Regions from separate parts of the Acidovorax sp. T1 genome, predicted to be linked through region 3. Evidence: predicted binding sites of a transcription regulator. Region 3 holds the regulator's gene; each other region holds the start of a gene.
The links. Region 3 encodes FNR, which switches genes on or off when oxygen is low (the NO sensors DNR and NnrR bind a similar motif). Its sites were predicted from a motif close to TTGATNNNNATCAA; they were not measured.

Region 1: CCX87_RS16600 (type IV pili methyl-accepting chemotaxis transducer N-terminal domain-containing protein) is a predicted target of FNR. The motif match lies at 3,036-3,049, and genes of this name have one in related genera.
Region 2: CCX87_RS02215 (TraR/DksA family transcriptional regulator) is a predicted target of FNR. The motif match lies at 5,080-5,093, and genes of this name have one in related genera.

Annotation. Positions count from the first base shown of each region.
Region 1 is NZ_CP021648.1:3,565,708-3,575,279, reverse strand. It holds gene purU (formyltetrahydrofolate deformylase) at 1-259, opposite strand, end outside; gene CCX87_RS16605 (EAL domain-containing protein) at 311-2,974, shown strand; gene CCX87_RS16600 (type IV pili methyl-accepting chemotaxis transducer N-terminal domain-containing protein) at 3,084-5,009, shown strand; gene CCX87_RS16595 (response regulator) at 5,009-5,710, shown strand; gene CCX87_RS16590 (MFS transporter) at 5,868-7,160, shown strand; gene CCX87_RS16585 (NarK family nitrate/nitrite MFS transporter) at 7,178-8,590, shown strand; gene CCX87_RS16580 (nitrate reductase subunit alpha) at 8,762-9,572, shown strand, end outside.
Region 2 is NZ_CP021648.1:451,153-460,724, forward strand. It holds gene CCX87_RS02175 (DUF802 domain-containing protein) at 1-109, shown strand, start outside; gene CCX87_RS02180 (OmpA family protein) at 106-765, shown strand; gene CCX87_RS02185 (DUF2894 domain-containing protein) at 758-1,363, shown strand; gene nhaR (transcriptional activator NhaR) at 1,487-2,383, opposite strand; gene CCX87_RS02195 (Rrf2 family transcriptional regulator) at 2,535-3,074, shown strand; gene CCX87_RS02200 (MarC family protein) at 3,144-3,737, opposite strand; gene CCX87_RS02205 (VOC family protein) at 3,734-4,147, opposite strand; gene CCX87_RS02210 (hypothetical protein) at 4,208-4,582, opposite strand; gene CCX87_RS02215 (TraR/DksA family transcriptional regulator) at 4,648-5,019, opposite strand; gene CCX87_RS02220 (glutathione S-transferase) at 5,141-5,788, opposite strand; gene CCX87_RS02225 (DUF2946 family protein) at 5,911-6,276, shown strand; partial or broken gene CCX87_RS02230 (TonB-dependent receptor) at 6,357-8,695, shown strand; gene CCX87_RS02235 (YcnI family copper-binding membrane protein) at 8,710-9,270, shown strand; gene CCX87_RS02240 (copper chaperone PCu(A)C) at 9,334-9,572, shown strand, end outside.
Region 3 is NZ_CP021648.1:2,474,877-2,484,448, reverse strand. It holds gene ccoP (cytochrome-c oxidase, cbb3-type subunit III) at 1-174, shown strand, start outside; gene ccoG (cytochrome c oxidase accessory protein CcoG) at 241-1,686, shown strand; gene CCX87_RS11625 (FixH family protein) at 1,762-2,034, shown strand; gene CCX87_RS11620 (hypothetical protein) at 2,094-2,387, shown strand; gene fnr (fumarate/nitrate reduction transcriptional regulator Fnr) at 2,411-3,133, opposite strand; gene hemN (oxygen-independent coproporphyrinogen III oxidase) at 3,323-4,705, shown strand; gene CCX87_RS11605 (sulfite exporter TauE/SafE family protein) at 4,736-5,473, shown strand; gene CCX87_RS11600 (HD-GYP domain-containing protein) at 5,661-6,941, shown strand; gene CCX87_RS11595 (sensor domain-containing protein) at 6,938-9,379, shown strand; gene CCX87_RS11590 (sulfite exporter TauE/SafE family protein) at 9,458-9,572, opposite strand, start outside.

The sequences.
Region 1 (9,572 bases), 1.1 Mb from region 3:
TGACGGGCTGGGCCGTGGCATGCAGGCTCCAGCGCATCTGGTGTGGCTCTGCAAAGCTGGTCAGGCGGGCCTGAAGGGTGGCGTGGTCGTGCTGGTCGCACGCAAACTGCACGCGCATGAAGAACAGGCCCGTGGCGTGGTCGTTGTACTGCGCGGCTTCTTCGATGTTGCCGCCGTGCTCCAGTAAAAAGCCCGAGACGGCGTGCACCAGCCCCAGGCGGTCGGGGCAGGACAGGGTAAGGATGTAGGCGTTGGTCATAGCTGCGCCATTGTCGCAGCAAGGGCCGTAGGTGTTGGAATAAGGAGCTTTATGCGAATCACGGGTTGCATCCCGAAACTGGCGCCTTGGTGGGGTGTGGTGCTTTACCTCGTTTTTGGCGTGGCATGGGTGTTTGCGGGCGACGCATTGTTGGCCCGGTGGGCCGGCACGCCCGAGCAGATCACGCATTTGCAGACCTGGAAGGGCTGGCTGTATGTGCTCGTCACCAGTGCGATGGCCGGCTGGCTGCTGGGGCGCATGCGCAAGGTGGAGCGGCAGCGCTCGGCGGTGGCGCGCGAGCTGGCGCAGATCGTGCACCACGCGCCGGTGGGCATGGCGCGGGTGGCACTCGACGGGCGCATCCTGTGGGCCAACGGCTGCCTGTGCAGGATGCTGGGCGAGGACCTGCAGGCCTTGCAGGCCCTGAATTTTCGTGACGTTGTCCAGGCCTCAGACCTTGCCCACGCCATGCAGCAGATCAAGCGTCTGCTGGCCGGCGAGATCGACCATTACCTGGGCACGCGGCAGTGCCACCGGCCGTCCGACGGGCGCATCGTGCATGTGCTCAACACCGTGACCTTTGTGCCCGCAGAAGGCGACGAACCGGCCCATCTGGATTGTGTGCTCCAGGATATGGGCGAGATCCAGGCCGCGCGCACCGCGCTCGAGCGCAGCGAGACGCGCCTTCGCCTGGCGGTGGAGGGCAGTGGGGGCGGCATGTGGGACCGCGATTTGCAGAGCGCCCACACCACTTTTTCGCCCAGCGTGGCGCGCATGCTGCGCTACCAGGGCGATGATTTCGCGCGGGATTTCCGCATGCGCGAGCGCCTCCATCCCGACGACAGCGAGCGCGTGCGACTGGCCGTGCGCTACGCCCTGGCCTCGGGTGAGCCCTTTGTCGAGAAGGCCCGCCTGCGCTGCTTTGACGGAAACTACCGCTGGTTCATGGCCCGTGGTGTGCGCCACCTGAACGAGGCGGGGCAGCCCGAGCGCTTTTCGGGCATCCTGACCGACCTGACCCGCGAGCGCCAGGTCGATGAGCGCCAGCGCCTGGCGTCCACCGTGATGGACCACATGAGCGAAGGCGTGATCGTGACCGATACGCACAACCGCATTCTCTCGGTGAACGCTTCGGTCACGCGGATGCTGGGCTACACCGAGGACGAATTGCTGGGCAAGACCCCGCGCGTTTTCAAGTCGGGCCGGCACGACCGGGCGTTTTACGAGGCGATGTGGGAGTCGATGAGGCGCACCGGGCGCTGGCAGGGCGAAATCTGGAATCGGCGCAAGAGCGGCGATGTGTTTCCAGAGCACATGTCGCTGAGCGTGGTGCGCGATGCCGCTGGCACGGCCACGCACTATGTGTGCATGTTCACCGACATCTCCGACGAGAAGGCGCAGCACCAGCGCATGGAGTTTCTGGCGCACAACGACGCGCTCACCGGCCTGTCCAACCGCCTGTGGTTCTGCGGGCAGCTGGAAGACGCCGTGGTGCAGGCACGCGGCAGCGGCGAGCGCATGGCCGTGCTGCACCTCAACCTGGACCGGTTCAAGGACGTGAACGACAGTTATGGCCATGCCATGGGCGACCAGGTGCTCAAGGACATCGCCCGCCGGGTGCAGGCGGCCATGCGGCCGGGCGACCTGCTGGGCCGCATGGCCGGGGATGAGCTGGCTGTGGTGGTGCGCCATCTGCACCACGCCGATGGCGCGGCGGCGGTGGCACAGCAGCTGATCGCCGTGGTGGCGCAGCCCTGGCACTCGCCCGACGGGTTCGAGGTGGTGGCCGGCGCGAGTGTGGGTATTTGCATGTTTCCGGAGCATGCCGCCACGGCTCAGACCCTGTTGCAGGGCGCCCATACTGCCGTCTATGGGGTCAAGGCGCTGGGGCGCGGGGCCTGGTGTTTTTACACCGAGGAAATGACCCAGTCCGCGCGCGACCGGTTAGCGCTGGAGTCGCGCCTGCGCCTGGCGCTGGCGCACGGCCACATGGTGCTGCATTACCAGCCGCAGATCGACATTGCCACGGGGCGCATCGTGGGCGCCGAGGCGCTGGTGCGCTGGAATGACCCCGAGGAAGGCCTGATTTCGCCAGCCCGCTTCATCCCCGTGGCCGAGGTGTCGGGCATCATCGGCCCCCTGGGGGAATGGATCATCGGCGAGGCCTGCCGCCAGGGGCAGCGCTGGCGCGACGAGGGGCTGCCTGCGCTGACGCTGGCGGTGAACGTGTCGCCGCGCCAGTTTCAGCTGACCGACCTGGTGGGTTGCACCGCGTCGGCGCTAAAGGAAACCGGATTCCCGGCCGCGCTGCTGGAGCTGGAAATCACCGAGAGTGCGCTCGCCGAGCGCGAAGACGAGGCACGGCTGACCATGCGGCGCCTGCGCGAACTGGGCCTACGGCTGGCGGTGGATGATTTCGGCACCGGCTATTCGTCGCTGGCGCAGCTCAAGCGCTTTCCCATCGATGTGCTCAAGATCGACCAGGGCTTCATCCGCGACATTCCGCGCAGCGCCGACGACATGGCCATCAGTGCGGCCATCATCGCCATGGGCCACAGCATGGGCCTTCAGGTGCTGGCCGAGGGGGTTGAGACGGCGGAGCAGCTGGTGTTTTTGCGCGAGCGCGGCTGCGACAGCTATCAGGGGTATCACTGCAGCCGTCCCCTTGCGGCCGAGGCGTTTGCCGCGCTGGTGCGGGCCCGGCAGGCCGTGTAGGCGCGGGCCGCCGGGGTCTGGGCGTTGTCGGCGGCAGGGGGGCATGCTGCGCGCCCTGGTCTTGATTCAAGTCAAGGCATGGGGCGCGCGACCTTCCTACACTGCGCCCATGCGCACCAAGTCCCCGCTGACCTTCAAGCTGCTGGCCATGGGCGGGGGCTTTCTGTTGGTGGCCCTGGCATCCATCGGCTTGACGCTGTGGGTGGCCTGGAAACTCGAAGGGGGCGCCGCAGCCGTCAACGAGGCCGGGCGCCTGCGCATGAACATGCTGCGCATGGTTCTGGTGCAGCAGACTGAGTCGCCCGAAGCGGTGCAAAGGCATGCGCGGCAGTTCGACGCCAGCCTGGAGTTGCTGCGCACGGGAGATCCCTCGCGACCCCTGTTTGTGCCCTGGGGGGCAGATACGCGGGCGCGCTTTGAAGAAGTCCGCACCACCTGGGCGGCATTGCGCAAGGAGTGGGCTGCTGGCTTGCCGCCAGACCGCGCCCGCTCGCTGGCCCAGGCCGACAGCTTGGTGCAGAAGGTGGACGGCTTTGTCGAGGCCATAGAAATCCAGATCGCCGGTTGGACGGCCGTGTTGCATGTGTTTCAGCTGATCATGATGGCGGTGGCCATTGCGGCTGCGGTGACCTTCATGGCGGTGAGTTATCTGCTGGTGCTCAATCCGGTGTCGCAACTGCAGCAGGCGCTGGCACGGCTGCGCCAGGGCGAATGGGGGGCGCGGCTGCCGGTGGAGACTGACGACGAATTCGGCCAGCTCTCGGCGGGCTTCAACCAGATGGCCCATGCATTGCAGGCCTCGCACGACGATCTGGAGCAAAAGGTGCGCGAGAAGACCGCCAGCATCGCCGTGCAGAACCAGCGCTTGGCGGCGCTGTATGAAGTGAGCGCGCTGGCCTCCACGGCGACCGGGCTGGACGCCCTGGCGCAAGGCTTTGTCAAGCAGATCCGCCGTGTGGCGGGTGCCGATGCCGTTGCGGCGCGCTGGTCCGACGAGGCCAATGAGCGCTATGTGCTGCTGGCTGGCGACGGTATGCCGCGCGCCATGACCGAAGAGGAGCATTGCCTGCACACGGGCACTTGCATGTGTGGCCAGCCGCAGAGCCAGGCACACACCCGCGTCATACCGATCATGGCGTCCACTACGCTGGCGTATCCGCATTGCCGCGATGCTGGCTATCAGACCCTGGTGGCTATTCCCGTGCAGATGCAGCAGCGGATGCTCGGCGAGGTCAATCTGTTCTTTCGCTCCTCGGTAGAGCTGACCGATGAGGTGCGTGAACTTCTGGAAGCCATGACGCGCCACCTGGCCAGCGCCATGGAAGGCTTGCGCGCCACCGCCCTGGAGCGTGAGGCCGCCGTGGCGCAAGAGCGCAGCTTGCTGGCGCGCGAGCTGCACGACTCGATTGCCCAGTCGCTGGCTTTCCTCAAGATCCAGACGCAGCTGCTGCGCGATGCCGTGGCCAAGGGCGACATCGCGGCGCGGGACCGCAGCATGGGCGAGCTCGATGTGGGCGTGCGCGAGTGCTATAGCGATGTGCGCGAACTGTTGCTGCACTTTCGCACGCGCACCAGCGAAGAAGACATTGAGGCGGCGCTGCGCACCACCCTGTCCAAATTCGAGCACCAGACCGGCATCGCCACCACGCTCACGATGGTGGGCCATGGCCTGCCCCTGCCGCCAGATGTGCAGATTCAGGTCCTGCACATGGTGCAGGAAGCATTGACGAACGTGCGCAAGCATTCGGGTGCCACCCGGGTGGAACTGCGCGTGCACCGGCATCCCCGCTGGCGCTTTGAAGTGCAGGACAATGGGACGGGGTTTGAAGTTCGGGCCGTGCCGCCCGACTCCGTGCATGTCGGCCTGGGCATCATGCGCGAGCGTGCACAACGCATCGGTGCGGTGGTGCAGGTGGAGTCGGCGCCGGGCGCTGGCACCCGCGTGTGCATCGAGCTTCCCACCCTGTCCACCGCGCAGGAACCCCGCGAGCCGCCCCTGCCCGTCATTGCCGATCCTGCCCATTCCGTCCATTGATGCCCATGCCTACTTTTGCGCCTGTCAGCTTGCTCGTGGTGGACGATCACAACCTGTTTCGCCGGGGCCTGGTGGCCTTGCTGGGGCAGGACCCGGGCCTGCAGGTGGTGGGCGAGGCGGGCGACGCCGCGCAGGCGCTGCGCCTAGCCCCCGCGCTGCGGCCCGACGTGATCCTGCTCGACAACCATTTGCCCGGGGTGACGGGGGTGGATGCGATCCGGGGGCTGCGCGAGGCCTCGCCGGCTTCCCGCGTGCTCATGCTCACAGTGAGCGAAGACGCACAGGACTTGGCCACGGCGCTGCGCAACGGCGCGCAAGGCTATCTGCTCAAGACCATTGACGGGGATCTGCTGGCGCAGGCCATTCGCCGCGCTGCTGCCGGCGAGCCCGTGGTCAGCCCCGAGCTGATGGGCAAACTGGTGGCAGCCTTCCAGTCGCAGGGCGCGCCGGAGGCGGACGACGCACTGGCCTCGGCCCTGCCCGGCAAGGCGCCTGCGCCGGCAGAGCCGAGCACACCCCTGTCGCCGCGCGAGGAAGACGTGCTGCGCGAGATTGCACGCGGCGCCAGCAACAAGGAAATCGCGCGGGCGCTGGACATTGCCGAGACCACCGTGAAGATCCATGTGCAGCACATCCTGCGCAAGCTGGGGTTGAGTTCGCGCGTGCAGGCCGCCGTGTACGCCTCTGATCGCCAGCGCTAGCGCGCATCCCCCGCTTCCTGCTTCCCCATAGTTCTTTCGAACGATGGCGGCGTAACCCCCTCGTTCTTTTTGCCACGCTGACCCCTCCTGAAGAGGGATGGGCAAACCCCTGCCCATGCGGGACGATGCATGCCATACAGGAAAGAGGGAACAACCCATGGCAAACGCATCGCTTTCGGTGGGCGACAGTCCGCAACGCAGCCGACAGGCCTGGTCGGTGCTTTTGGTGAGCACGCTGGCCTTCACCGTCTGCTTCATGGTGTGGATGATGTTCGGGGTGATCGGCATTCCCATCAAGAAAATGCTGAACCTGAGCTCCACGCAATTCGGCCTGCTCACGGCCATGCCGGTGCTCACCGGTTCGCTGGTGCGCGTGCCGCTGGGCATCTGGACCGACCGGTTTGGTGGGCGGATCGTGATGGCGGTGCTCATGGCCATTACGGTGCCGGCGATCTGGCTCATGAGCTATGCCACCGAGTACTGGCATTTCCTCACGATCGGCCTGTTTGTCGGGCTGGCGGGTGGCTCGTTCTCGGTGGGCACGCCCTATGTGGCGCGCTGGTTCCCCAAGAACCGGCAGGGCATGGCGATGGGTGTTTATGGGGCGGGCAATTCGGGCGCGGCCGTGAACAAGTTTGTCGCGCCGGTGCTGCTGGTGGCCTTTGGTTGGGCCATGGTGCCGCAGGTGTATGCCGCCATCATGCTCGGCACCCTGGTGCTGTTCTGGCTGTTCAGCTACAGCGACCCGGCCCATCGGGTGCCCAGCAACGTCAAGTTCACCGACCAGCTCAAGGCGCTCAAGGACCCCAAGGTCATCAAGTATTGCCAGTACTACAGCATTGTGTTCGGTGGCTATGTGGCGCTGTCGCTGTGGATGGTGCAGTACTACGTGGGCGAGTATGGCCTGGACATCCGCGTGGCGGCGCTGCTGGCAGCCTGCTTCTCGCTGCCGGGCGGTGTGCTGCGCGCCATTGGTGGTGTGCTCAGTGACAAGTATGGCGCCCACAGTGTCACCTGGTGGGTGATGTGGGTGAGCTGGATCTGCCTGTTCCTGCTGAGCTATCCGCAGACCGATTTCACCATCCTCACGGTCAACGGCCCCACCACGTTCCACATCGGTTTGAACGTCTATGCCTTCACCGCGCTGATGGGGGCGCTGGGCGTGGCGTTTGCCTTCGGCAAGGCCAGCGTCTTCAAGTACATCAGTGACGACTATCCGGAAAACATTGGCGCCATCAGCGGCATTGTCGGCCTGGCCGGTGGTTTGGGGGGCTTTGTGCTGCCCATCCTGTTTGGCGCCTTGATGGACCTCACTGGCATCCGTTCCAGCGCCTTCATGCTGATGTATGGCGTGGTCTGGGTCTCGCTGATCTGGATGTATTTCACCGAAGTCCGTCGCACCGATGTGATGGATCCGACCGGTGCTTCGGCGCACCAGGCCGCCCACTAAATTTTTAAGGGAACACCATGTCTGCCAACCCACACAGCAGCGGCCGCCAGGGGCGTCTGCTCACCATCTGGTCACCCGAGGACAAGTCGTTCTGGGAGCGTGAAGGCGAAGCCGTCGCCAAGCTCAACCTGTGGATCTCGGTGCCTGCATTGTTCCTGGCCTTTGCCATCTGGCAGGTCTGGAGCGTCGTGGCCGTCAGCCTGCCAGGGCTGGGGTTCAAGTATTCGACCAACCAGCTGTTCTGGCTGGCTGCGGCGCCTGCGCTCAGCGGTGCCACGTTGCGCATTTTTTACTCGTTCATGGTGCCGTTGGTGGGCGGTCGCCGCTGGACGGCCATCTCCACTGCAACCTTGCTCATCCCCGCCATCGGCATCGGCTACGCGGTGCAGGACAACACCACCAGCTATCCGACGATGCTGGTGCTGGCGCTGCTGTGTGGCCTGGGGGGCGGCAATTTCAGCTCCAGCATGGCCAACATCAGTTTCTTTTTCCCGAAGGAGCGCAAGGGTTCGGCCCTGGGGGTGAATGCGGGCCTGGGCAACCTGGGCGTGTCGGTGGTGCAGTTTCTGAGCCCGCTGGTGGTGACGGCAGGCATCTTCGGCATCTTTGGCGGTGACCCGCAGACGATCGTGAAGAGCGGCCAGTCGGTCGAGGTGTGGACGCAGAACGCGGCCTTCATCTGGGTGCCATGGATCGCGCTGGCCTCGCTGGCCGCATGGTTCGGCATGAACGACATTGCCGACGCCAAGGCGTCGTTTTCCACCCAGGCCGTCATTTTTCGGCGCAAGCACAACTGGCTGATGTGCGTGCTGTACCTGGGCACGTTCGGTTCGTTCATCGGCTATGCCGCCGGTTTCCCCTTGCTGATCAAGAGCCAGTTTCCCGGCATCAACCCCCTGGCCTACGCCTGGCTGGGGCCGCTGGTCGGTGCCGTGGTGCGCCCCTTTGGCGGCTGGCTGGCGGACAAGCTCGGGGGCGCGCGCGTCACGCTGTGGAACTTCATTGTCATGGCGCTGGCCGTGGTGGGCGTCACGTTCTTCCTACCCTCGGGTGGCAACGAGGGGCAGTTCACCGGGTTCTTCCTGTGCTTCCTGGTGCTGTTCCTGACCACCGGCATCGGCAATGGCTCCACCTTCCGCATGATTCCCGTGATTTTTCTGACCGAAGCCATGCGCGGTGTGGACCGCAACAACACCGCCGCGGTGGCGCAGGCCAACAAGGAGGGCAACACGCTGGGCGCTGCCACCCTGGGTTTCACGGCCGCCATGGCCGCCTACGGTGGGTTCTTCATCCCCAAGAGCTATGGCAGCTCCATTGCGCTGACCGGTGGCCCCGACGCCGCACTGTGGACCTTCGTCGCCTTCTACGTCATCTGCATCGTGATCACCTGGTGGTACTACGCCCGCAAGCACGCCGAGATGCCTTGCTGAAAAAAATGGAACACCCCCTGAGCCACTTCGTGTCTTCCCCCTCCAGGGGGACGCCGCCAGCGGCCTGGCAAAGCCAGTTCCGCGGCGACTGCTGGCTTGGAGCGTGCCGGTTTCACACGCGGTGCGCTGCGTATAAGAACCATGGACAACTGAAAAATTAAGGAGCCCCCGATGAGCCATTTCCTCGATCGCCTCTCGTACTTCTCGCAACCGCGCGAAACCTTTGCCCAAGGCCACGGCCAGACCAACGGTGAAGACCGCACCTGGGAAGACGCCTACCGCGACCGCTGGGCGCACGACAAGATCGTGCGCAGCACCCACGGTGTGAACTGCACGGGTTCGTGCTCGTGGAAGATCTACGTCAAGGGCGGCATCGTCACCTGGGAAACCCAGCAGACCGACTACCCCCGCACCCGGCCCGACCTGCCCAACCACGAGCCCCGTGGCTGCGCACGCGGTGCCAGCTACAGCTGGTACCTGTACAGCGCCAACCGCGTGAAGTACCCCATGGTGCGTGGCCGCCTGCTCAAGCACTGGCGCGCCGCCATCGCACTGGCCAAGAGCCCGGTGGACGCCTGGGCCAGCATCGTCGAAAACGATGCCTCCAAGCGCGAATGGCAAAAGCAGCGCGGCCTGGGCGGCTTCGTGCGCAGCACCTGGGACGAAGTCAACCAGATGATCGCCGCCGCCAACGTGTACACCATCAAGAAACACGGGCCCGACCGCATCATCGGCTTCTCGCCCATTCCGGCCATGTCGATGATTTCGTACGCTGCAGGCAGCCGCTACCTCAGCCTGATCGGCGGCGTGTGCATGAGCTTTTACGACTGGTACTGCGACCTGCCTCCCAGCAGCCCGCAGACCTGGGGCGAGCAGACCGACGTGCCCGAGTCGGCCGACTGGTACAACAGCTCGTACATCATTGCCTGGGGCTCCAACGTGCCCCAGACACGCACGCCTGACGCTCACTTCTTGACCGAAG
Region 2 (9,572 bases), 2.0 Mb from region 3:
CCAGGCCCGCGAGGTGATCGACCTGAGCATCAGCGCGCAGCAGGGCATCGTGGAAGACTTGCGCCGGCTGCACGGCAAGGCGTCCTCGGCACAAGGGGTGGCTGCGTGATGGGCGTTGACGACACCCTGGACGATGCCACCGAACAGACGGCCCCCGTGTGGGCTGTTTTCGGCGACCTTATGGCGGGTCTGCTGGGCGCGTTTGTACTGATCCTGGTGGGCGTGCTTGTGGTGCAGATCGACCTGGTGGCCAGCCTCAAGCAGGAGGTGGAAAAGCGCCAGATGGAAGAGCAGCGCCGCATGGCGCTGGAGAAGGCGCTGGCCATTCCACTGGCCAGCGGCCGGGTCACCGTGCACAACGGCCGTATAGGCATCAGCGGCAGCGTGCTTTTTGCCGCAGGCTCCGACGAGCTGCGCTCCGAAGGCCGCCAGCTCCTCAAGAGCCTGGTGCAGCCCCTGCAGGTCTACCTGCGCGAGCGCGACGAGATGCTCATGGTGAGCGGCTTCACCGACAACACCACGCTGCTGCAAGGGCCTCAGCAGCGCTTTGCCGACAACATGGAGCTGTCGGCCCAGCGGGCCCTCACCGTGGCTCGGGCCCTGATTGACGAAGGCATGCCCTCGTCGCAGGTGTTTGCCGCAGCCTTTGGTGCCGAACAACCCGTGGCCGACAACGCCGATGAAAAGGGGCGCGCGCAAAACCGCCGTGTGGAGATGGCCCCGGTGCCCAAGGCTCCCAATGCCAAGCCCGCCCGCAATGAGTGAGCCGAGCGAACCCACGTTGGGGTCCTTGCGGGCCGACGGCGCCGACCGCCACGACCCGGCGCGCTTTCACTTTCTGGAGGTGCTGGCACGGCGCCTGCCAGGCCAGCCTGTGGCCGTGCGGCAGGTACTGGAGGGGCGGCTGCATGCCGCTGTAGCGGACTATGCCGAGCGAGCCCGGTCGAGTCCGGATGCGGCCCAGCAGGTGGGTCGGCCTGCAATACCTGCAGCGATCTCCCCCTTGGTGCAACTGAACCGTGACCTGAGCGCCCGCGCACAGGCCGATGCAGATGTCGTTCGTGCGGGCGATGGCGGCAGCCTGTCAGACATGAAGAGCGTGCGCCAGTTCAGCGAAGTCTGGTCCAAGATTTCTGCACAACGGCAGGTGGCGCAGGCGCTGGATCGTGGGCCCGAAAATGCCGGGCCGCTCAACTCGCACAGGCTCATGTTGCGATCACTCAGCTTGATGCAGTCACTGTCGCCTGACTACCTGCGGCGCTTTTTGTCGCAGGTGGATTCGCTGCTGTGGCTGGAGCAGGCGAGCGCGAAGCCCCTGCGCTCTACGGCCAAACCGGGGCGCAAGAGTCGGCCCAGGCCCTGAGCCTCCCGGCGGGCGCACCGCAGTGGGGGCAAGCATGGAGGGATCGGCCCCCGCGCACGGCGAGGGGTCGGGCTTGGCAAAACGCGAGGGGATGTGCCCGGACACCTGCTGTTCTGCGATGTCTCACCGCGCAAACAACTCCGCCCTGGCCGCTCGCGTGATGGCTGAAACACAGGGGTGGGTGATGCGGCGCTCGACGGAGATGGCGAAAAATTCCTCCACCAGCTCGGAGGTTCTGCCCACCACCTCCACGCCGAACTGCCCCATGGCTTCGTCTTCGAGCACGCTGGGCAAGGTGAAGACGCCGCGTCCTTCGCGGCCAAAGGCATTCATGAGAGCGCTGTCATCGAATTCTCCCACGATATGCGGCTGTAGCTGGTATTTGTTGAACCAGTGATCGAGTTGTTGGCGCACGGAAGACTGCGGGCCCTGGATCAGCATCGGTGCGCCGTGCAGGCATTGGGGAAAGGGGCCTTGCAGCTGCCGGGCGAGCGACGGAGCGCAGAAGAAGCTCATGGCGCTGGTTCCGAGCGCGTGGTTGAAGGCCTTTACCCCTACCTTGCGGGACACCGGCTCGTCGGCAATCACCAGATCAAGGCGGTGCAGGGTGAGTTGCGCCAGCAACTCCGGAAACTTGCCCTCGTGGCAGATCATGTGCACGCGATCGGGCAGGCCCAGCGCCGGCTCCAGCAGATGGTAGGCCACCGGCTTAGCCACCGAATCGGCGATGCCCACGCGAAATTCCAGCGTCTTTGCCTGACCGCGTGACAGGCGCACGGATTTTTCCAGCTCGTCGCCCAGGGCAAATATTTGCTCTGCATACCCGAGCGCAATCCGCCCTTCGCTGGTCAGCTCCAGCCCCCGGCCGCGTTTGCGAAAAAGGTCGTGGCCCAGCCATTGTTCCAGTTGCTTGATCTGCCCTGACAGGGTCTGGGGCGTGGTGTGCAGTTGCTCGCCCGCGCGCACCACGCCACCGGCCTTGGCCACCGTCCAGAAATATTTGAGATGCTTGAAGTTCATCAAAGGGTACGAAATAGTTCGAAAAAACCGCAATGTTTTTAACAATAAAACGAATATACGCGAAGTGTTTGATGCGCTACATTGGTTTGATGGACCGAGCTGCACGGGGTTTGCCGGCGCTCGGAGGGATCAATGTTCACAAGGAGTGAAGATGCGAATTACCACCAGAGGTCAACTTGCCGTTTCTGCGATGACCGATCTGGCAATGCGCCAGAACACCGGCCCCGTTGCGCTGTCCACCATCAGCGCGCGCCAGGGCACATCACTGTCGTACCTCGAACAGCTTTTCAGCGCCCTCAAGCGGGCCGGGCTGGTTGACAGCACACGCGGCCCCGGGGGCGGCTATGCCCTGGCCCACAAGCCCGAGCAGGTGTCGGTGGCTGACATCGTGGTGGCGGTAGAGAACCACAAGCCTGGCGAAGAGTCCGTGCCAGCGGCGCACGTGTCTTCGCAGATGGTGTCCATGACCGGATCGCTCTGGACGGCGTTCAACGCGCGGGTTATGGAATACCTCCAGTCCGTTACGCTGCGCGATCTTGTGGCCGAGCAGCAGGCCCGGGGCGTTCGGGTTGAGTCGCCGGTGGTGGCGCGCGCAAAACTGGCCCGTCGTCCGGCGCCGCTGATGGCACGCGCCGGTGTGCCCAATTCGGTCTTTGCGCTGGGCGCCATGCCGGCACTGGCCCGCAAATGAAATTGCGCGCGGCGACCGGGACGCTACATCCCAGCCGAAAGCCCTGAGGCCGGCCCCAGGGCATGTGGCCTACAGCTGCTGCGCGAGCTGCTTGATGCCGCGGATCAGCATCTCCACCGAGATTGCGACCAGGATCAGGCCCATCAGGCGTTCAAAAGCCATCACCACGCGTTCGCCCACCAGGCGCTGGATGCGTTCGGCCAGCAGCAGCACCACGGCGCACACGGCCATGGTCACGCACAGTGCGGCCACCCATTCCCACCGGCGTTCCGGTGCCTGGGCCACCAGCAGCATGACAGTGGCCAGTGCCGAGGGGCCAGCCAGCGCGGGGATGGCGAGCGGCACGATCAACGGCTCGCCCGGCAACTCTGCTTGCGGTCCGTCCGCCGACGGAAAGATCATCCGCAGTGCGATCAAAAACAACACCACCGCACCCGCTATCTGCAGCGACAGATCGCTCAGGTTCATTACCTGCAAAAACTGAGCGCCAAAGAACAGGAACACCAGCAGCAGCGCAAAGGCGATCAGCACCTCGCGCAGGATCACGCGCGCCCGACGCTCGGGCGCCACGCCGCGCAGGGCGTTGGCAAAGATGGGGATGTTGCCCAGCGGATCGGTGATCAGCAGGAGCAGGATGGTGGCGGACGCGAAGGTATAGCTCACGCTGCGTACACCGTGTCTAGCGAGCGAAAGCCCTTGATCTCAATCGGATTGCCGCTGGGATCGTGGAAGAACATCGTCCACTGTTCTCCGGGCTGGCCTTCAAAACGCACCTGGGGCTCCAGCACAAATGCGGTGCCGGCGGCCTTGAGCCGCGCGGCCAGCGCATGCCAGTCGGGCAGCTCCAAGATGGCGCCGAAATGCGGCATGGGCACGAGGTGGTCGCCCACATGCCCGGTGCGGGTGCTGGCAAACGGGGTGCCCAGGTGCAACGAGATCTGGTGACCGAAGAAGTCGAAGTCCACCCAGGTGTCGGTGCTTCGGCCTTCCTGGCATTCCAGCACGCCGCCGTAAAAGCGGCGGGCGGCATCCAGGTCGGTGACGTGAAAGGCGAGGTGAAAGAGGCTGCGCATCCCGCAAAGGATAGCAGCCAAGGGCACCGCCTGGGCGGGCCCGATGGGGTCTCGCAGCGGTCAGGCCATGGATGGATCGGCGGCCATGTTGTCAAACTTCTTGAAGTACTGGCGTGCCATAGCCACCAGCTGGGCGTCGGTCGGGTGGTCTGCGGCCACCGAGTCCACCACCACGCCTGCAACTGCAGCATGGTGCCTTGCTGCCCAGTCGCGGAACTGGTGACGCACCAGCCCTGGGCCCGCCAGCAGGACCTCGCGGGTATGCGTCAGCGCCTGGGCAATGTCGGAAAAGAATGGCGTCAGGTCGTCGGCCTTGCCCTGGTGCTTGTGGTGGCTGCGGGACTTGATGCGCTGGGCTTCGGCGTGTTCGCGGTCAAACATCACCACATGGGCTTCGGATTGGTCCATCCAGACAACGGCGTGAAAAGTGCTCATGAATCGGCTTTCTTGAAGTGATGACAAAAACGGGGGAGGGAAGGGGACTGAATGCGTGAGCGAACTCACGCAGCCCGGTGGTATTGCTCGGCCTTTTCCTGGCAATGCACGCACCGTGCAGCCTCGGGCGTGGCGTGCAGGCGGGCGGCGGTGATGTGGTTGCCGCAGTCCGTGCACTCGCCATAGGTGCCCGCTTCAATGCGGGCCAGGGCGGACTCGATGGTCGCCAGGTGCGCGGTCTCGCGCTCGTCGAGGGCAAACTCCACCTCGCGCTCGGTGGCGACCTGGGCGCGTGGGTCTTCGGGCTGTCCGAAATGGTCGGCGGCGGCCTCGGCGCGGCCGACGACACCGCCGCGCTGTGCCGCCAGCTGGGCCAGCAGTTCGGATTGCTGGGCCAATAACTGCTGGCGCAATGGTGCGGCTTGGGTCTTGTCCATGCGGGGACTCCTCAGGGTGATCGGATACCTGCATGGTGCGCCTGTGCGCGGTGCCCTGGGTTGATCAGGGTCAAGGGATGGTGCGCGGTGCCCCCCGCCCTGGGTGCGCCGCTCGGCGGGATCAGCGCTTGGGCGGGCGCGCCAGCATCTCTGCGGTGTTGGTCTTGCGGTCAGCGTTCACGCGCTGCACATGGGGGCGCTCGGCCATGCGGGCCAGATATTCGCGCACGGGCAGGTCGGCCAAGTAGTCGCGGCCATAGATGATCTTGGTGGCGGCGCTGACCAGCGGCAGGTGCACGATGGCCGCGCAGTCGGCTATCGTGAAGGTGTCGCCAGCCACGTAGGGGCTGAACTTCGCCAGCTGGCCGAAGGCTGCAATGTTCTTCTCCAGCTGGGCGCCCACCTTTTCGCGTGCGGTGTCGCTCACCGTGCCGCCGAAGAAAGCCTGGGGATACAGGCTGCGTGCGACCAGCTCCAGGTGCAGCTCGAGAAAGGTGATCAGCTCGCGCACTTTGGCTGCCTGGAAGGGGGCGGCCGGGATCAGCGGGTGCTCAGGGTGGGCGGCTTCGATGTAGTCGGCCATCACGGCGGATTCGCACAGTGCGCCCTGCGGCGTGCGCAGGTAGGGCACCTTGCCCAGCGGGCTGGCGCTGGGGTCGGTCTCGCCCACCCAGGCCAGTTCTTCGGTGAACGGCAGGCCCTTTTCGAGCAGGGCCAGCTTGACCTTGTTGTAGTAATTGCTGGCCGAAAAGCCGCAGAGTGTCAGCATGGTGTTGTCTCCGTTGTGGTGGTGGATGCAGCACGCATCCTAGGTGCGGGTGAGACCGCTGTCCGTCGCGTAGATGACCCCGGTCAAGGACTGCACACCCCGGCCCCCTACAATCCGCACCCATGCCCTCCCTGCAAACCATTCGCGGCCTCCGTTGGCTCGCCCGCCTTGTGCTGGCGTGGTTTGTGTTGTCTATCGGCGTGGCCGTGGCGTCGCCCCTGGTCAACCCGCAGGCGATGGAGCTGATCTGCTCGGGCTCGGGCGCCATCAAGCTGCTGGTCAAGACCGACGACGGCGCCAAGGAGCTGCCCAGCCACACGCTCGACTGTCCGCTGTGCGCGCATGTGGGGGCACCACTGCCCACCTCGCAGGCCCAGCTGCCTGTGGCACACCCCCTGGCGCATGCCCTGCGCCCCATCCCCGCCGCGCACATTGCTGCGCGCACCGCCGCGCCGCTGCCGCCCCGCGGCCCCCCGGCTTTCTCCTGAAATTGCTATTTGTTTGATAGCTGCTTGCGCTTGATGAATAAGCGCTAGCGGCCTATTTGGCTTGATTTTCAGGAGTTTCCATGCGCAAAAGCCGCATGGCGCTGGCCGTGGCCAGTGCCTTTCCCATCGTCCTGGGCATCGCGTATGCCGGGGCTTCCTCCGCATTCGCCCAGACCGCTGACAGCAATGGCAGCAGCACCGGCAGCAGCCCTGCCCCGGTCAAGGAACTGGGCGTGGTCACCATCACCGGCGGCCAGCCACCTCGCTGCCCACGCAGATCCCCACCACCATCGAGGGCGTGACGCGCGAGCAGATCGAGCACTCGATCAACGCCACCGACAGCGAAGACGCGCTCAAGTACCTGCCCAGCCTGCTGGTGCGCAAGCGCTACATCGGCGACTACAACCACGCCGTGCTGTCCACGCGCGCCTCGGGCACGGGCAACCCGGCGCGTTCCATGGTGTTTGCCGACGGCATTTTGCTGAGCAACTACCTGGGCAACGGCCCCACCAATGCGCCGCGCTGGATGCTGGTCACGCCCGAGGAGATCGAGCGCGTGGACGTGTTCTACGGCCCCTTCTCGGCCGCCTACGCAGGCAACTCGGTGGGCGCGGTGGTGGACTACGTCACCCGCATGCCGACAAAGTTCGAGGCGCATGGGCAGGTCAGCTACCAGCACCAACCCTTTGACCTGTACAGCACCAACGGCACCTACGGCGGCAAGCAGGTGAGCGCCTCGGTGGGCAACAAGAATGGCGACTGGTCCTGGTTCCTCAACTTCAACAAGACGGACAGCGAAGGCCAGCCGCTCACCTTCCCCACGCGCCTGGTGTCTGCAGGCACCGTGGGCAGCGCGGGCACACCCGTGACGGGCGCGGTGCTGGGCAACAACCGCAGCAACCAGCCCTGGTACCTGCTGGGCACGGCCACGCAGTACCACACGCAGCAAGACCACATCAAGGCCAAAATCGCCTACGACTTTTCGCCCAACGTGCGCGCGGCCTACACCTTTGGCTGGTGGCACAACGAATCCGAAGGGCGGCCCACCAGCTACCTGCGGGACGCCAATGGCAATGCGGTGTACAGCGGCACGGTCAACATCAATGGCCGCTGGTTTGCGCTCGCGCCTACGGACTTCAATGTGTCTAACGAAGACCTCACGCATTTCATGCACGGCCTGTCGGTCAAGAGCCGCACGCAAGGCGTGTTTGACTGGGAGGTGGCCGCCAGCCTGTACGACTACCAGACCGACACCCTGCGCGCCGCCACCGTCGCGCTGCCTGCGGCGCTGAACGGCGGGGCAGGGCGCATCGTCAACAGCAAAGGCACGGGTTGGAACACGCTGGCTGCCAAGGGCACCTGGCGGCCGGATGGCATCCAGGGCACGCACATCGTGGACTTTGGCTTGCAGCGCGACAGCTACCAACTGCGCACTATCGAAAACGCTACGACGAACTGGATCAGCGGTGATGCAGGCGCCCGCAACCAGGCCTTCAACGGTGACACGCAGCTCATCGGCTTGTGGGCGCAAGACACCTGGAAGATCGCGCCGCGCTGGAAAGCCGTGCTGGGCGCTCGCGCCGAGCGCTGGAGCGCCAGCAACGGCCAGACCGGCAACGCCACCACCACGCTGAGCCACCCCGAGCGCAACGAAACCTATGTCTCGCCCAAGGCTGCCGTGGCCTATCAGGCCAATGGGCTGTGGGTGCTCAAGGCATCGACGGGCCGCGCCGTGCGCATGCCCACCGTGGCCGAGCTGTACCAGGGCGGCATCAGCGGCAGCGGCACGCTCATCAACAACGACCCGAACCTGAAGCCTGAAAAAAGCTGGACCACCGAGCTGACCGCCGAGCGGGACATGGGGAATGGTTTGCTGCGCCTCACGGCCTTCTTTGAGTGCACCAAAGACGCGCTGTATTCGCAGACCAATGTGCTCGTCACACCCAACGTCACCAACGTGCAGAACGTGGACGCCATCCGCACGAAGGGCATTGAGCTGTCGTACCAGGCCGCCAACGTCTTCGTGCGCGGGCTGGATCTGGGCAGCAGCCTGACCTGGACGGACTCCAAGATCACGCGCAACGACAAGTTCCCCGCCAGCGTCGGTAAATGGCAGCCGCGCATCCCCGAATGGCGCGCCACTGCCGTGGCCACTTACCGGCCGGACGACAAGTGGTCGTACACCCTGGGCGCGCGTTACAGCGGCAAGCAGTACAGCACGCTCGACAACACCGACCCCAACGGCTTTGCCTACCAGGGCGCGAGCCGCTACTTCACCACCGATGTGCGCGTGCGCTACCAAGTCACCAAGCAGGTCAGCGCCGCTGTGGGCATCGACAACCTTAACAACTACCAGTTCTGGAACTTCCACCCCTACCCGCAGCGCAGCTACATGGCTGAACTGAAAGTAACCCTCTGAAAGGAAAACATCCCATGTCTCTGAATACTATGAAAAAGATAGCTGCTACCGCTTTGTTGATAAGCGCTACAGCCCTGTTTGGCTCTGCATCGGCCCATGTGGTGCTCGAATACCAGGTGGCCCCTGCGGGCGCCAGCTACAAGGCCACCTTCAAGGTCGGCCACGGCTGCGGCGCGTCGCCCACGCGGCAGGTGGTGGTGGACATCCCCGCAGGCATGCGCGGCGCACACCCCATGCCCAAGCCGGGCTGGACGCTGGAGGTGCAGCGCGACAAGCTGGCCCAGCCCTACACCAGCCACGGCCGCAGCATCACCGAAGACGTGGTGCGCATCACCTGGACGGCCAAGACGCCGGATGACATGCTGCAGAGCGCCCACTATGACGAGTTTGTGCTGGTCGCCCAGGCGCCGGAGCAGGCGGGCACCGTGTACTGGCCGGTGCGCCAGGTCTGCGCCGAGGGCCAGAGCGACTGGACCGAGGTGCCCAAGCCGGGCCAGAAGCTGTCGGACCTGAAGTCCCCAGCGGCAGCGCTGGAGATTCTGCCCACCGGTGGCGCCGCTGCCCACAATCATTGACAGTCGGGCCCAGAGCCTGTTGCTGCTTCCCTTTTTCCTCTCGCACACTGAAAGACATTCACCATGAAAAAACTGCTTCACACCGCCGCCGTCTTTGCCGCACTGCTGAGTGCCCCTGCATGGGCCCAGACCGCCGCCGTCAAGGTCGAAGGCGCCTGGGCGCGTGCCAGCGTGCAGGGCCAGAAGGCCACGGGCGCATTCATGCGCCTGACCGCCAAGGACGGCGCCCGCCTGGTGCGCGTCGAGTCGCCCGCCGCCGGTCTGACCGAAGTGCATGAGATGAAGATGGAAGGCGACATCAT
Region 3 (9,572 bases):
CTCACGGACGACATCTGGTTGCACGGCTGGGGCGAAGCTGCCATTGCAGCCATGATCAATAGCGGCAAGGTCAACCAGATGCCAGCGCAAGCCGACAAGCTGACCGATGCGCAGATCGGCGTGCTCGCATCGTACGTATGGGGCTTGTCCAACAAGCCCGTAGCAGCCCGCTGAAATCAGGGCGGCCCCGACCTTGGTGGGGCCGCCCGATATGTTTTTTCTGCTCTTACGGCCCGCACCATGACATCACCTGACAGGCCACTGCGCAAGGTCATCCCCATCGCGGCGGCTACACCCGAGCCATCGGCAGAGGGTGAATTCGTTTCCCTCTACGAGGCGCAAAAGAAGATTTACCCGCGATCGATCAGCGGGTACTTTGCGCGCTGGCGCTGGGTCATGGTGTTTCTCACGCAGCTTGTTTTTTATGGGTTGCCGTGGCTTGAGTGGGGCCAGCGCCAGATGGTGCTGTTTGATCTGGGGGCCCGCCGGTTCTATATTTTTGGACTGGTCCTTTACCCGCAGGATTTCATTTACCTGACGGGGTTGCTGATCATTTCGGCGCTCTCGCTGTTTCTGTTCACGGCGGTGGCCGGTCGCTTGTGGTGCGGATTTGCGTGTCCACAAACGGTCTACACCGAGATGTTCATGTGGATAGAGCACAAGATCGAGGGTGATCGCAGTGCGCGTCTGCGACTGGATGCGAGTCCCTGGACTTTCGAGAAGATCCGCAAGAAGTTCCTGAAGCAAACCGTGTGGGTGACAGTGTCCGTTTGGACGGGATTCACCTTTGTGGGTTACTTCGTGCCGATCCGGGAACTGGGTCCCGAGTTGCTGGCTTTTTCCGGCGGCTGGCAGATTTTCTGGGTGGTTTTCTATGGCTTGGCCACCTATGGCAACGCGGGCTTTCTGCGGGAGCAGGTGTGCAAATACATGTGCCCCTATGCGCGGTTCCAGAGCGCAATGTTCGATCGCGATACGCTGATCGTGACCTACGATGAAGCCCGAGGCGAGCCGCGTGGTCCCCGGGTCAAGACGGTGGATTACAAGGCCAAGGGCCTGGGCGACTGCATCGACTGCACGCTGTGTGTGCAGGTATGTCCGGTGGGCATCGACATCCGCAAGGGTTTGCAATATGAGTGCATCGGCTGCGGCCTGTGCGTGGATGCGTGCAACACCGTCATGGACAAGATGAACTACCCCAAGGGGTTGATACGGTATTCGACCCAGAATGGTGTGCTCAATCGCTGGAGCCAATCGCAAATCCTGCGGCATGTCTTGCGCCCCCGCGTGCTCATTTACACCGCGGTTCTGGTGGCCTTGTGCGTGGGCATGCTGGCCAGCTTGACAACGCGCACCCCCCTGAAAGTGGATATCGTGCGTGACCGTGCCGCCTTGTCCCGCATTGTTGCCGGGGGTAAGCTGGAAAATGTCTATCGGCTGCAAATCATGAATGCCACCGAGGCCGCGCAGCGCTATCGCATTTCAGCGAACGGGCTGGAGGGCCTTGAAGTGGCCTCTGAGCAGGAGGTCGACATTGGCGCCGCAGAATCCCGCTGGGTGGCCGTGCGACTCCAGATTCCTTATGGATCGGCGGCTCCTGGTTCCCATGCGATTCATTTCGATATTTCGGCACTGGAAGGCGGTGGCAAAGTGACCGAAAAATCCATTTTCCTGGTGCCGCGTTAAATGCAGGTCACTGCAGGTCACTGCAGGTTCCGTGGTGTCTTGTGATCTGTATTGCTGACAAGCTGAGGAGGTTTTATGTCATCCAGCCCCGTTGTTGCTTCTGAACCGCAGCCTTGGTGGAAGTTTGGTCATGTCTGGCTGGTGATTGCCGGGCCGGTCATTGTGGTGATTGCCGGATTCGTCACGTTGTGGCTCGCCGTCAGTCGGCCGGACCCTGTCGTTGAGGAAGACTATTACCGCAAGGGAATGGAGATCAACCAGACGCTGGCGCAGCCTGAAAAAAGCCTGGCCCCGGCACTCAAGGCCCGCAACCACGCGGCGACACCTGCCGGGGACCAACCTCGCTGAGATTCAATGCCAGCCTGGTGGATGCACATCACTTCAGAAAAATCTTAGGAGACAAGACGATGTGGAAACAACGCTTGATGTGGATTGCATGGCCTGCCTTTCTGGTGGCGGGCATTCTGGAAATGCTGGTTTTTGCCATGGTGGATCCGCAGGATCTGCATTGGTTTGGCCAGCCATTGACGCTGTCGCGCCAGGGCGTTTATACCCTTGCGTTCTTTGTCTTCTGGATTGTTACCATGCTTGCCAGTGCGCTGACGACACTGCTGTCCATGTCATCCTTTGAACTCAACCGCTGCCCGGTGCCCCCAGAGGCACGGCCGGACGATTGCCACAAGGTTTCATCGTGCCCGTAAGGGGGCACATTTCTGTATGACGATCAGTGGCAGGCCTGCTGATTGTTGACGATGCGCCTGAGGGCCTCGGTATCCAGAATGCGGACATGGCGCTGTTTGACTTCCACGGTGCCGTCCTCCACAAATTTCGAGAACGTGCGGCTCACGGTTTCCAGTTTGAGTCCCAGGTAACTGCCAATTTCTTCCCGCGTCATCCGCAATACCAGCTCGGATTGCGAGAACCCACGGGCGTGCAGGCGTTGCACCAGATTGAGAAGGAACGCAGCGAGGCGTTCTTCCGCGCGCATGCTGCCGAGCAAAAGCATTACACCGTGCTCGCGAACGATTTCGCGGCTCATGATCTTGTGAACATGGTGTTGCAGGGCATTGACTTCACGCGACAGTTCTTCGATGCGATCGAAGGGCATGACGCACACTTCGGCGTCTTCGAGGGCGATGGCATCGCAGGTGTGGTGATCGTTGACGATGCCGTCGAGCCCGATGATTTCACCGGCCATCTGAAAACCCGTGACCTGGTCACGCCCGTCTTCAGTGGCGACGCAGGTCTTGAAAAAACCGGTGCGAATGGCATAAAGAGAGGTGAATGACTCTCCATTGCGAAAGAGGGTGCCGCCACGCTTGATTTTTCGTCGCACAGCCACGATGTCATCAATGCGTTGCAACTGCTGGTCGTTCAAACCCACGGGCATGCACAGCTCTCGCAGGTTGCAGTTGGAGCAGGCGACTTTGATGGTTTGCGGATTCATGGACACTGGAACCTGGTTGGGCCGGGATAGTTGGCTGATGTCTGTTGGGACGCAATTGTCCCGCGCTGCGACCCGGTGGCTGATATGAATCAAATTGTCACCGCTGCGTCCCTTCGTGCTCTTGATTAAGGTCAAGGACGTCGATTGAAGGGTACGGCACAGTACTGGTGCACGCAAGGATATTTTCCCATGACCGCTGTTTCACCAGAACTTCTGCGCCGTTTTGACGTGCCAGGGCCTCGTTATACCTCCTATCCCACCGCGGACCGGTTTGTGGAGGCGTTTGGGCACGAAGACTACGTGCTGGCGCTCTCGCAGCGCCGGGTGGGTACCACGGCCATGGCACTGCCACTGTCCCTGTACGTCCACATTCCGTTTTGCGAATCGCTGTGTTACTACTGCGCATGCAACAAGATCATCACCAAGCACCATGACCGTGCCGATGTGTATTTGCGCTACCTCAGCCGCGAGATCGATCTGCACACAGCCCACTGCGGCACCGGGCAGGTGGTCAGTCAGCTGCACCTGGGTGGCGGCACGCCCACTTTTCTCTCGGATGACGGACTGCGGCAACTCATGGCAACGTTGCGGCGCAGCTTCACGTTCGCGCCGGGTGGTGAGTATTCCATCGAGGTCGATCCCCGCACTGTCACCGCGGAGCGCCTGGCGGTGCTGGCGGAGCTGGGATTTAACCGGCTGAGCTTCGGCGTGCAGGATTTCGATGCCGAGGTTCAGAAGGCGGTGCACCGCATCCAGCCGGCAGAGCAGGTGTTTGCGCTGGTGGAGGCATCTCGCGCTTTGGGCTTTGAGTCGGTGAATGTGGATCTGATCTACGGACTGCCGCGCCAGACGCCCGAGTCGTTCGACCGCACGTTGGCGCAGGTGGCGCAATTGCGCCCCGACCGGATCGCCCTGTATGCCTATGCCCATCTGCCCGACCGCTTCAAGCCCCAGAGACGCATCATTTCGACGGAGCTCCCCGCCGCATCCGCCAAGGTGACCATGCTGTCGCGCTCGCTCGATGCCTTCATGGACGCAGGTTATGTGTACGTGGGCATGGACCACTTTGCCCTGCCTACCGACGCCCTGGCTGTTGCCAAGCGGCAGGGGCGATTGCACCGCAACTTTCAGGGTTACAGCACACAGCCCGACTGCGATCTCATTGCCCTGGGTGTGTCAGCGATCGGCAGGGTGGGGGCCACCTATAGTCAGAACGCCAAGTCGCTGGAGGAGTATTACGACCATCTGGACCAGGGACGTTTGCCGGTGGTGCGAGGATTGGCACTGAACCGCGACGACCTGGTGCGCAGGGCGGTCATCATGGCGCTCATGTGCCAGGGCGAAGTGCAGTTCGAGCCCATGGAGCAGGCGTGGCTCATTGATTTTCGGACGTATTTCGCGCCGGAGCTGGAGCAACTGGAGACCATGGCCGAGCAAGGCCTTGTCGTGCTGGATTCCGAGGGCGTCAAGGTGACGCCCATGGGCTGGTTTTTTGTGCGCGGCATCGCGATGGTGTTTGACCGCTATTTGCAGGCTGACCGCAATCGGGCGAGGTTTTCGCGCATCATCTAGGGTGACCAATCCAACGGAGTATCAGGTTTCATGCTTGCGCCACTCGCCGTAACGGCCTTGATCATGGGGCTCGCCGGAGGGCCCCATTGCTTGGCCATGTGCTCTGCACCTTGTGGTGCGCTTGTGGGTCCAGGGGCGACGTGTTCGATCACCAGTGATGCCGGGGACCTCACCGCTCGGCCGGTGCAGTGGCATCCCCGGGGCGCGCTGCCGCACCGCTTGCTAGCGTTCCACCTCGGGCGCCTGTCGGGTTATGCGGGGGCGGGTGCCTTGGCGGCGCTGGCCATGGACAGCCTGGCTTGGCTGACGCAGCAAACCATGGCCCTAAGTCCGGTATGGACCCTGATGCATGTTGCGGTCATGGCATGGGGCCTGATGATGATGGTGCAGGCGCGCCAGCCTGCTTGGGTGGAGCAGGCCGGACGCACAGCCTGGCGCCGCGTGCAACCCCTTGTCCGTGCACCGGGCGGGCTGATGGTGGCGGGGGTGCTTTGGGCGCTTATGCCCTGCGGATTGCTTTACTCTGCGTTACTGGTTGCAGCGCTCAGCGGGGGCGCGCTGCAGGGCGCTGCCACCATGGCGCTGTTTGGTGTGGGCAGTGGCCTGTGGCTGGTGGGCGGCCCCTGGGTATGGGGCAAGTTGCGTTCACACCTCAATGCCGTGCGGGCGAGTTGGGGAACGCGTCTGGCGGGCGCATTGCTGGTGGGGGTTGCAGGCTGGGCGTTGTGGATGGACCTGGTCTACAAACCCTCGCTCTGGTGCCGGTAGTCGATAGTTTCCAGGCATGAGCGGAGTAGCGCTGGGCAGCAGTCGCAGGTTCTTTCGTCTGTTTTGTGGCGCAGTGTTGCCCGACAGTGCAGCTTTTTGGCTGCGAGTTGCGGGATGGATGGCGAAATGGTGATAATTGCTGTAACCATTGGTGGAATTCATATCACCATGTTTCGCCTCTTATGTCGTGAATTCCTCCCTCTTCATTGATACCAGCCAGCTTCGTGTCGGCATGTACGTTCAGCTCGATTTGGGCTGGATGCGTCATCCGTTCCCGGTGAGCCGCTTTCGCATCGCGTCTACAGACCAGATTGCCACGATCAGGGAGCTGGGCCTCACAGAGGTTCGTTACTTCCCCCAGAAAAGCGATCCGGAAGTGTATGCGCTGGATGCGCTCCCCGGCAACGCGCCCGACACCCTTGACGCGGATTCGGTCGCAGACGCCGTGGCGCACATTTCCGCTGGCGTGGATTCCGTTGCGGCACAGAACCGTGCCCACCTGCAGTTTCAGAACCGGGTGCTGGCCGCGTGCAACCAGCGCTTCGGGAGCGCCACGCGGCAATACCAGGCGGTGGAGCGTACGGTTGCTGTTCAACCCGGCTTGGCTCGCACCCAGTGCGAGGCGGTGGTGTCGGATTGCCTGAGGGAATTGCTGGAGAACGGCGACTCCGTGATCCGTCTCCTGTCAGAAGGCGTGGGCGAGAGCAGCGCACTGCATCCTGTGAACGTGATGGTCATCAGCCTCTTGCTGGGCAAGGCACTGGGCATGAAAAGCCTGGACCTGCACGAACTCGGTGTCGCTGCGCTGCTGCACGATCTGGGCAAGCTCAAGGTGCCTACCACCGGCTTCATGCCGGCCGAGCGGCAGCGTTATGAGTCCCACGTAGGGCAGTCAGTCGCCTTCGCGCAATTGATGGGCTTGTCTGATGCGGTCCTGACAGCGATTGCGCAGCACCATGAAATGGCAGACGGTAGCGGATTTCCCCTGCATCTCGTGGGCGAGGATATGCAACGTTCGGGCCAGATATTAGCCTTGGTTAACCACTACGACCGGATGTGCAACCCCGCGGCAGGTGTGGATGCCTTGACGCCCCACGAAGCCCTGTCGGTGATGTTTGCCCAGCTCAAATCCCGCTTTGATCCGGTGGTGCTGGGCGCCTTCATCCGGATGATGGGTGTGTATCCTCCGGGATCGGTGGTCCAGCTTGTCAACGACCGCTACGCCATCGTGGTGTCTGTCAACTCGTCCAGACCGCTACGGCCCAAAGTGATCGTTCACGATTCCCGGGTTCCCAAGGATGAGGCCCCGGTGCTGGACCTGGAGGCGATGCCTGAACTGGGTATACGACGCAGCCTGAAACCTGCCCAGTTGCCTCGCGATGCCCTCGACTATCTTTCGCCCCGTAAGCGAATCTGCTATTTTTTTGAGCGCGCGGTGGACCCGGGTACTGACGAGGCGCAAGCGTGAGCCAGTTCCCACCGCAGTCTTGGCTGGACGGCCTGGTGGAGGCGGTGTGGCTTGTGGATGGCAAGAGCTTACGCATCCTGCAGGCGAACAGGGCGGCTGAGCAACTGGCAGGCAGGTCCGCAAGTGACATGGTGGGCAAGCCGGTGACATGCCTGGCGGCAACGCCCCAGGATCACGCATTCTGGGCCGAGCCCATTGCCACCCTTTCGCAGGGCATCCGCTCGCATACGAGCGTGTTGCGGCCAGATGGTCTGCTGGTGCCGGTCGATCGGCGTGTCTGCTGTGTGGACCAAGGCAATGGTCGTGCGGTTCTCATGCTGACAATGCTCGATCGCAGTGCCCAGGAGGCCACAGAGCGGGAGTTGGAGACCCTGCTTTCAGAATTGCGCGCCACCCTCGACTCCGCGGCGGACGGCATGCTGGTGTGCGGTCTTGACGGGCGTGTGCGCGCCTTCAACCAGCAGTTGGCGCAAATCTGGAGCATTCCCCGCGACCTCCTGGTGCAGCGCAACGACACTGCGGTGCACGACCATATGGCCTCCCGGGTGGTGGATCGCCAAGACTACCTGGAACGCCTGATTGCCATTGAACGTGAGCCGCTGGTGGAGAGCGCCGACATCCTCCACTTGCACGGTGGCATGACGGTGGAGCGTCGCGTTGTGCCCCAACTTCACCATGGCCGCCCCGTGGGGCGTGTGTATTCGTTCAGGGATATCACCCGCCAGGCTGAAGTGCAGGCCAGCTTGCGCCTGGCTGCACGGGTTTTCGATTCCAGTCTGGATGCGATTTTCATTGCAGACAGCCGGCACCATCTGATGCGCATGAACCCCGGTTGCGAGCGATTGGTGGGCCCCTGTGCAGCCACTTTTGTGGGGTGTATGGCAACGTCCCTGTTTGGCAGTGGGGCCGACGCCTCGTTCATGGAGCAGGTGTTGGCGAGCTGGAATAGCGATGGCTTCTGGGAGGGTGAGCTCTGGCTGCCTCGCGACAATGGCGCCTACTGCGCCGTGCATCTCTCATGGGTGGCACTGCGCGATGACGAAGGCCGACTGGTACAAAGCATTGGCTTCATGCGAGACCTCACGCTGCAGCATGCGGCCCAAAAACGCATTGAAGAGCTCGCCTACAGCGATGTTCTGACCGGTCTGCCCAACCGGCTGCTGCTGTCTCAGCGGGTGGATACCGCAATCCAGGGGGCTCGTGCCAGCGACACAGGTTTTGCCATCCTATTCCTGGACCTGGACAGGTTCAAGATCATCAATGACTCTCTCGGTCATCCGTTTGGGGATCGGGTATTGCAGTTGGTCGCCGAGCGTCTGCAGGCTTGCCTGCGGCAGACGGACATGCTGTGCCGTCTCGGTGGCGATGAGTTTGTGATTTACGTGCATGGGGCCGACGCCGTTGTGGCGGAAAGCGTGGCGCGCCGGATACTGGACGATATGCTCAGCCCCTATTTGCTCGATGGCATGGGCTTCTCCATCCAGTGCAGCATCGGCATGGCGTTGTATCCGCAAGATGGGGCCACTCTCGACGACCTCATCAAGCAGGCTGACACGGCCATGTACCGTGTCAAGGATCGGGGGCGTGGCAGCTATGGCTTCTACCAGCCGCAGATGAACGCCAACTTGTTGTCTCGCATGAAGCTCGAGCACGCCATGCGCCAGGCGCTGGGCGAGCAGCGCCTGGACGTGCATTACCAGCCCCAGGTGAATCTCCTTACCGGCAGGATCGTTGGGGCGGAAGCGCTCATCCGCTGGACGGATCCCGAGTTTGGTGCAGTGTCGCCCGCGCAGTTTGTGCCCTTGGCCGAGGAGTCGGGCTATATCGTGACGCTGGGGGCGTGGGTCATGGAGCAGGCCGTGCGCGAGGCCGCCCAATGGATGCACGAGGGCATGCCCATTGTGGTGTCCGTCAATGTGTCTGCCCTGGAGTTTCGCCAGACTGATTTTGTTGAACGCGTGACCCGTCTGCTGGCTGTGCACCAGTTGCCTCCTACCTTGCTGGAACTGGAGCTGACCGAAACCATCCTGCTGCAGGACGCGCAGGAAATGGAGCTGCGATTGGGTGCCCTTGCGGGGCTTGGTGTGGGACTGGCGATTGATGACTTTGGTACGGGCTACTCCAGTCTGGCCTACCTGAAGAAGCTGCCCATCCACAAGCTCAAGATCGACCAGTCATTTGTGCGGGGCCTGCCCGAGGACGACGGCGACCGCGCCATTGTCAGTGCCATCATCAGCATGGGGCATGCGATGCGTATCGAAGTGGTGGCAGAGGGGGTGGAAACCACCACCCAGCGTGCCGTGTTGCAGCAGATGCAGTGTGAGCATTTTCAGGGGTTCCTGTGCTCACCTGGCCTGCCCGCGGCCGAGTTCCGCCAGTTGCTGGGCAAATCCACCCACGGACTGGCGCAGTTTGCGCCAGCGACGCCGACCATTTAAATCGCGACCATGTTCCCGGCCGGTGCATGGATAGGACCGCCGCATGATGCGGCCGCCCACGCATCGCTGGGAGCTGGTTCAGAAGGCCGACAAGCCTTTCCAGAGCATGTAGGCTGCCAGCATGAGAAGCAGGCTGGCAAAAACGCGTTTGAGCTGTTTGACCGGCAGTTGGTGCGCAGCCCGGGCACCCAAG